2 regions of the Polaromonas sp. P3_B4 genome follow, and region 1 is predicted to be linked to the other one. Evidence: predicted binding sites of a transcription regulator. Region 1 holds the regulator's gene; the other holds the start of a gene.
The links. The regulator NrdR, encoded in region 1, represses ribonucleotide reductase genes. The targets are predictions, from matches to a motif close to CACNANATNTNGTG.
Positions count from the first base shown of each region.

Region 2: the regulator NrdR is predicted to act here: its motif matches at 1,568-1,581, upstream of AC1DVV_RS13775 (ribonucleoside-diphosphate reductase subunit alpha).

Region 1 covers NZ_JBFUGQ010000001.1:2,154,876-2,159,157, forward strand. The annotation lists ZMP/ZTP riboswitch at 54-183, shown strand; gene glyA (serine hydroxymethyltransferase) at 228-1,472, shown strand; gene nrdR (transcriptional regulator NrdR) at 1,573-2,022, shown strand; gene AC1DVV_RS10210 (GspH/FimT family pseudopilin) at 2,220-2,756, shown strand; gene pilV (type IV pilus modification protein PilV) at 2,747-3,346, shown strand; gene AC1DVV_RS10220 (PilW family protein) at 3,343-4,282, shown strand, end outside.
Region 2 covers NZ_JBFUGQ010000001.1:2,890,667-2,894,948, forward strand. The annotation lists gene AC1DVV_RS13765 (sigma-54-dependent transcriptional regulator) at 1-724, shown strand, start outside; gene ampD (1,6-anhydro-N-acetylmuramyl-L-alanine amidase AmpD) at 693-1,310, shown strand; gene AC1DVV_RS13775 (ribonucleoside-diphosphate reductase subunit alpha) at 1,754-4,282, shown strand, end outside.

The sequences.
Region 1 (4,282 bases):
CTGCAGGTGAAGAACCCCGGAGGCGGCAGGTTTTAGGCGCGCTCAGTTACACTAGCGAGGTGCGCGACTGGCGATAGGCTCAAGGTTTTCGCAACCATTGGAGCTGACGTGGGACACCACTGGGAAGCGCACCGCTGAAAGCCGTTGGGCCGAAGCGTTCAGCCGTTCGCCTGGGCAGCCCTTGTTTCATTCATTGAATAGCAGGGACCACGTCTTTAAGGACTGCCATGTACCACCGCAACATCCTGGTCGAACAAACCGATCCCGAAATCTTCGCCGCCATCCAGGCTGAAAACGCCCGGCAAGAACACCACATCGAGCTGATCGCCAGCGAAAACTACGCCTCGCCCGCCGTCATGGCCGCGCAGGGCTCGCAGCTCACCAACAAATACGCCGAAGGCTACCCCGGCCGCCGCTACTACGGTGGCTGCGAGCACGTGGACGTGGCCGAGCAGCTGGCCATCGACCGCATCAAAACCATCTTCGGCGCCGAGGCCGCCAACGTGCAGCCGCATTGCGGTGCTTCAGCCAATGAGGCCGTGTTTCTGGCTTTCCTCAAGCCCGGCGACACCATCATGGGCATGAGCCTGGCCGAAGGCGGCCATCTGACGCACGGCATGGCCCTGAATATGAGCGGCAAGTGGTTCAACGTCGTCTCTTACGGCCTCAACGACAAGGAAGAGATCGACTACGACGCAATGGAGCGCAAGGCTCACGAGACCAAGCCCAAGCTGATCATCGCGGGCGCGTCGGCTTACAGCCTGCGCATCGACTTCGAGCGCTTCGCCAAGGTGGCCAAGGCCGTCGGCGCGATCTTCATGGTCGACATCGCCCACTACGCCGGCCTGGTGGCCGCAGGCGTGTACCCCAACCCGGTGCCGCATGCCGACATCGTGACGTCGACCACACACAAGAGCCTGCGCGGCCCGCGCGGCGGCATCATCCTGATGAAGGCCGAGCACGAAAAAGCCATCAACAGCGCCATCTTCCCAGGCCTGCAGGGCGGCCCGCTGATGCACGTGATCGCAGCCAAGGCCGTGGCCTTCAAGGAAGCCATGGCGCCCGAGTTCAAGGCTTACCAGCAGCAGGTCGTGAAAAACGCGCAGATCGTGGCCGACACCCTGACGCAGCGCGGCCTGCGTATCGTCAGCGGCCGTACTGAAAGCCACGTCATGCTGGTCGACCTGCGCGCCAAGGGCATCACCGGCAAGGAAGCCGAAGCCGTGCTGGGCAGCGCCCACATGACGATCAACAAGAACGCCATCCCGAACGACCCGGAAAAGCCGATGGTCACCAGCGGCGTGCGCATCGGCACCCCGGCCATGACGACCCGCGGCTTCAAGGACGAAGAAGCCCGCATCACGGCCAACCTGATCGCCGACGTGCTGGACAACCCGCGCGACGCGGCCAACATTGAAGCGGTCCGTGCCAAGGTCCACGCCCTGACCAGCCGTTTCCCGGTCTACCGCTAATCATGACGGGCAGCGCGGACACTATGATTTTGATAGCTACCCGCGCATGTCCTGATTGGGCTGGAGGCCGATTTATGCCTTCAAACCCGGACCAACCCTGATGAAATGCCCTTTTTGCGGCCACCTTGAAACCCAGGTCGTAGAGACGCGGGTGGGTGAAGACGCCGAGTTCATACGCCGCCGCCGCCAGTGCGGCGCGTGTGAAAAGCGCTTCACAACCTATGAGCGGCCCGATGTCACCTTCCCGTCCATCGTCAAGAAGGACGGCAGGCGCATCGAGTACAAGCGCAGCAAAGTCCTGGCGTCCCTGAACCTGGCGCTGCGCAAGCGGCCCGTCAGCACCGAGCAGGTCGACTCGGCGGTTGAACGTATCGAGGAAAAGCTCCTGAGCCTGGGGCTGCGGGAAGTGCCGTCCAACCGTATCGGCGAGCTCGTCATGCGTGAACTCCGCAAGCTCGACAAGGTCGCCTATGTCCGCTTTGCGAGCGTCTACCGCAGCTTTGAGGATATTGACGAGTTCAAGACGCTGGTGGACGAGGTCCGGCGGTAGAAATCGCTCGCGGCGCAGAAAAGCGTCCTGTCCGCTACCAGATTAGTGGTAGCCAGAGTCCGACAGCCGGAGCCTCGCGCGACAAACCCGGTTCCTATACTCACGACATGCGAATGACCGTGTGCTCAACATCCTTACGCCGCCCAGCCAAAGCGGCCCCGCGCGCTTGCAACGCAGGCTTCACCATCATCGAAATCATGGTGACAGTTGCTGTTTTAGCCATGATTTTGGCCATAGGGCTGCCTAATTTGAGGCAGTTTGTGGTGCGAAACCAGGCTGGCGCCATCGCAGCCGAATTTACCAATGACATATCGCGTGCGCGGGTTGAGGCGATCAGCAGAAATAACTGCGTCACCATCTGCATGTCAACCAATACGTCAAACGCATTGACCGGCGGTACCCCCACGTGTGCAACCGCAGGGAGCAACTGGCAGACTGGCTGGATAGTTTTTTCCAACCCCAGCTGTAGTGCTACCCAAAACAACCCGACAACAGTCGGTTCAAGCCTGATTTCCGTGCGCCAGACCGGCAACGAAAGCTTTGAGCTGGCCTCTAGCGGATCGGATCGGCGCATGACCTTTGACTCGCGAGGGCTCGCTGCGGGTATTCAATCCAACTTCACGCTTGCCTATATCCTGGAAAACACCAGCAGTCCGCACTACCGGTCTATTTGTATCAGTTCTGCAGGTCGAGTGAGCGTTAAACAATATGCGGGAGTCAGTGCATGTCCATAAGTCGCCAGCGAGGTGCAGGCCTGATCGAGGCCTTGATCGCCATGCTTATCCTTTCCATCGGTGTGCTGGGCATGGTTGGCATGCAGACAGCCTCTCTCAAATTTGAACAAACCGGATGGGTGCGGTCAGCACTGTCGTCCAGCATCAGCGGCTTTGCGGACCGCATCAGGGCAAATGCCAGTGCGGTCGAGACTGATTACAGCTTCTCCCGGACCTATGCCGCCGAACGTGCATCCATTGATGGAACCCCAACCTACCTGAACCCGGCCAAAGATTGCAACACTGCAACCTGTACCCCGACCGAGCTGGCGGCCTATGACCTCGCTGTCTGGCGTCTTGACCTGAACAGCCAGCTGCCGGGCGCGGTGGGCATCGTGACGTCGACCGGAACCAAGGGCACCAACCTGCGCTTTCTGGTGACAGTGGCCTGGTATAGCAAGGACAACCTGGATGGCACGACTCTGCGTTCCCCCGATTCGTGCACAGCCACTACAACAGGCATCGCGTCGCGAAACTGCTGCCCCGCAGCGCTGGGCACCTCTACCGCCCTGGCCGGCGTGCAATGCGCCAATCTAGAGATGATTCCATGAAAACACTTCACACCGGAAGGGCGCAAGCGCGCTACCGCCAGCGCGGTTTGACACTGATCGAACTGCTGGTCAGTCTGGTCATCAGCCTGGTGCTCGCCCTCGCGGCAGCGGCGGCCTACCTGGGGACTCGCGCAACCGCCACTGCTTCCGCCAATATGGCGATGCTGAACGAGACCGGCAAGCTTGCGCTGGACATGGTTGGCCGGGACCTTCAGATGGCGGGCTTCTATCCCGCGATCATGGCCACCACCTCCGCGGCGCCCAACTTGTTGGGCAAGTTCAGCAACACCAAAAACTCAACGGCTCCAGCCTACGAGCAAGGGTTGTTTGGATGTGATGGCGCGGTATTCAACCCGACCACCAGGACTTGCGGTACCACTGTAGCCAACGCACCAGACTCGGTCGTTATCAACTATTTCGCCATGCCCGAGCTGGACGCGAGCACTTTTGGAAATGGGTTTGACTGCCTCAGGCAAGCAGTTTCACTTGACCCGAACAATGCAGGCCAGATCACCGCAGGACTGCCGCGCTACGTGTCCAACCGCTTTGGCCTGGTCGCCACCAGCTATACGGCCCAAGGGGTCGGCAGTACCACCCGAACAGTGAACACCAAAAGCCTGGGATGCAACGGCAATGGGAAAAACCCGGAAGACACTGTTTATCAACCGATTTTTGAAGGCATTGAAGACATGGTGATCCGGTATGGCGTGGCTGCCGGGGTAACCAGCCTGTCTCCTGAGACCTACCATACCGCTGCCGAAGTGACCGCATTGCCCAAGGTCGGAGATTTGACCTCGTGGCAACGCGTCACTGCGGTCAGGGTGTGTTTGCTGACCCGCACGCAGGAAAATTCACGCACCCAGGACAAGGCCGGCTCCTTGCGCAGCTATGCCAATTGCCGGGGTGCCAACGTCACCTATACGGCCTCGGACCGCA
Region 2 (4,282 bases), 740 kb from region 1:
CACCGGATCAGCGCAGGACCGGCAAGGCTACTTCCAGGCAGCCAAGGGCGGCACCTTGTTTCTCGATGAAATCGGCGACCTGCCGCTGGCCATGCAATCCAAACTTCTGCGCGCCATCCAGGAGCGCACCGTCAGGCCGCTGGGTTCGCCGCAGGAGGACACCGTTGACGTGCGCATCGTCAGCGCAACGCACAAAAACCTGGCGGCGGAAGCCCAGGAAGGAACATTCCGCCAGGATCTTTATTACCGGCTCAATGTGATTGAAATTGCCGTGCCGGCCTTGCGCGAACGCCGGGAGGATTTGCCGGCACTCTGCAATGCCCTGCTGTCAAGAATCTGCCAGGAGTCCGGCTTCAAGATGCCCGAGTTGACGGATGCCGTGATGGAGCAGCTGCAGTCCAGGCCCTTTAACGGCAATGTCAGGGAGCTGGAAAACATCCTGCACCGGGCCGTGGCGCTCGGCGAAGGAAGCGTGCTGCATTTTGATGCGCCGGTCGAAGAGCACGTCGCCGTCCCGGAAAACCTGCAGGATTATCTGGACGGGCAGGAGCGAAACATCCTGACCAAGGTTTTGCTGGAGACCGGCTTCAATCGTACCGCCGCCGCCGCGAGGCTGGGTTTGAGCCTGCGGCAGATCCGCTACCGCATTGCACGCCTGAATATCGCCACGCCGGGCAATGACGACCTGGCCGATGGACTTGACCCTGCTGATGACCCCGCCTGAGAGCCCCAATGCCCTTCCCCGGCCTTTGTGGCAAAACGGCTGGTACCGCTGTGCACGCGCACTGGCTTCGCCCAACTTTGGTCCACGCCCTCCCGGCGCGCAAATCGACCTGATCGTCATCCACTCCATCAGCCTGCCGCCAGGTGAGTTCGGCAATGGCAACGTCGAACGCCTTTTCACCAACCAGCTCGACTGGGAGGCACACGCTTACTTTCAGGGCATTCGCGGCCTGCAGGTTTCATCGCACTTTTTCATCGCCCGAACCGGCGCTCTGTGGCAGTTTGTGAGCTGTGACGACCGCGCCTGGCATGCCGGGGAATCCAGCTACCGCGGACGCACCAACTGCAACGACGATTCCATCGGCATCGAACTGGAAGGCCTTGAGGGAGATACCTTTGAAGCATCCCAGTATGAAACCCTGACCGGGCTATGCGCCTCGCTTCTGCAGCGCTACCCCATTGAGCACATCGCCGGGCACGAGCACATTGCACCCGGCCGCAAGCAGGACCCGGGCCCTGGCTTCAACTGGCCTCTGCTGCAAAACTCGCTGTCGTCACCGGCTAGGTGTTTTCCCGAAATCATGTGACTGGTGCACCTGCACGCACTCACCATTGCGGTGCGTCTTGCTGTTGAAATTTCCGGTTATTTTTACCGCGCCAGCAGTGGCCGGCGCTCTCAACCCAAGCCCGCGAAAAGCCGCGCCACAACGCCGCATCAGCTTCACAAGCCTGATGGCATCAGGCTTTCAGCGAAGTTGAACGAGCCACCATCAAGCCCTGATCGAGGCGTCTGGAATGGGGCCTAAAAAGCCACAAAACGTAACGGTGCATTCAGTCAGCGATACACTACCTGTAGTGGCTTGTATTCCCTCCATACCCTAGGTATAGTGTCTAAGCCCTAATTCAGTTTGATGTAATTTGGGTCAGGAAATGAAGGAGCAGGTTGATAGGCCTGTGCAATACCTCAATATATCCAGAGACCCCCGAACAGCACATCAAACCACCCATAAAACAAAGCAAAGAGGAAGTCATGCAAACTGCACAACACGCGGTGCCCGTCACGTCGAGCGTTCTGGCAAGCAACCCAGCAACCGGCGATACCAACGCGCAAAGCAACCCGCTCGCCCATTACCAGATCATTCGCCGCAATGGCGGCGTGGTGCCGTTCGAACCCAACAAGATCGCCGTGGCCATGATGAAGGCTTTCCTGGCCGTGCATGGCACGCAGGGTGCGGCTTCGGCCAGCGTCCGCGAAACCGTTGACGGCCTGACCCAGGCGGTCATCCGCGCCCTGATGCGTTCGCGCCCAGGCGGCGGAACCTTTCATATAGAAGACGTTCAGGATCAGGTCGAGCTGGGCCTGATGCGCGGCGGCCACCACGAGATCGCCCGCGCTTACGTGCTGTACCGCGAAAAGCGCACGCAAGAGCGCGCACGCCAGCCGCAAACCCAGGCGCCCGCAGCGCCGCTGATCCATGTGACCGACCGCGGCAACCGCGTCGCGCTGGACATCCGCAACCTGCAGGCGTTGATTGAAGCCTCCTGCGCCAACCTGGGCGCGGATATCAAGCCCGACCCGATCGTTGCGGAAACCATGCGCAACCTCTATGACGGTGTGCCCATTGACGAGGTCTACAAGGCGTCCATCCTGGCAGCGCGCACCCTGATCGAGAAAGACCCTGACTACACCTACGCCACCGCACGCCTGCTGATGCACACCATCCGCCGCGAAGTGCTGGGTGAAGAAGTCAGTCAGGAAGACATGGCGATTCGCTACGCCGAGTATTTCCCGCAGTTCATCGCCAAGGGCGTACAAAACGAGCTGCTCGACGAAAAGCTCCAGCAGTTCGACCTGGCCCGCCTGGGCGCCGCGCTCAAGCCCGAACGCGACCTGAAATTCGACTACCTCGGCCTGCAAACCCTGTTTGACCGCTACTTCCTGCACGTGCGCAAACAGCGCATCGAGCTACCACAGGCTTTCTTCATGCGCGTGGCCATGGGCCTGTCGCTCAACGAGATCAACCGCGAAGAACGCGCGATCGAGTTCTATGAAATCCTCTCGTCCTTCGACTTCATGTCGAGCACGCCCACCCTGTTCAATGCCGGCACGCTGCGCTCGCAGCTGTCGTCGTGCTACCTGACGACCGTCGCCGACGACCTGGGCGGCATCTACGACGCCATCAAGGAAAACGCGCTGCTGTCCAAATTTGCCGGCGGCCTGGGCAATGACTGGACGCCTGTGCGCGCCCTGGGCGCCCATATCAAGGGCACCAACGGCGAATCGCAAGGCGTCGTGCCTTTCCTCAAAGTCGTCAACGACACCGCCGTGGCGGTCAACCAGGGCGGCAAGCGCAAGGGCGCCGTCTGCGCCTACCTGGAAACCTGGCACCTGGATATTGAAGAGTTCCTGGAACTGCGCAAGAACACCGGTGACGATCGCCGCCGTACGCACGACATGAACACCGCCAACTGGATTCCCGACCTCTTCATGCGCCGCGTGATGGAAAAGGGCAGCTGGACGCTGTTCTCACCGTCGGACACACCCGACCTGCACGACAAGTTCGGCAAGGACTTCGAGAAAATCTACACCGCCTACGAAGCCAAGGCCGAGCGCGGCGAAATCAAGCCATCCCGCAAGCTGCAGGCCACCGACATGTGGCGCAAGATGCTGTCGATGCTGTTTGAAACCGGCCATCCCTGGATCACGTTCAAGGACGCCTGCAATGTGCGCTCGCCGCAGCAACACACCGGCGTCGTGCACTCGTCCAACCTGTGCACCGAAATCACACTCAACACCAGCGACACCGAAACTGCTGTCTGCAACCTCGGCTCGGTCAACCTCGTCCAGCATCTGAAGGACGGCGCAGTCGACCACGAGAAGCTTAAAAAGACCATTACCACGGCCATGCGCATGCTGGACAACGTGATCGACATCAACTATTACGCCGTCAAGAAGGCCCGCGATTCCAACATGCGCCACCGCCCTGTGGGCCTGGGCATCATGGGTTTCCAGGACTGCCTGTACGAGCTGCGCGTGCCTTACGCTTCCCAGGAAGCTGTCGAGTTCGCCGACAAATCCATGGAGGCTGTCTGCTACCACGCTTACTGGGCATCGACCGAACTGGCCAAAGAGCGCGGTAAATATGCCACGTACAAAGGCTCGCTCTGGGACAAGGGCATCCTGCCGCTGGATACGCTGGACATGCTGGCCGAGCAGCGCGGCGGCTATGTGGAAGTCGACCGCTCCGCCAGCCTTGACTGGGACGCTTTGCGCAAGAAGATTGCCAAAGACGGCATGCGCAATTCCAACTGCGTGGCCATTGCGCCCACAGCCACCATCTCCAACATCATTGGGGTGGATGCTTGTATCGAACCCTGCTTTGGCAACCTGTCGGTCAAGTCCAACCTGTCGGGTGAATTTACCGTCATCAACCATTACCTGGTCCGCGACCTGAAGCGCTTGGGCCTATGGGACGACGTGATGGTGGTGGATCTGAAGCACTTTGACGGCTCCCTGCGCCCGATCGATCGCGTACCGCAGGACGTCAAAGCGCTCTAC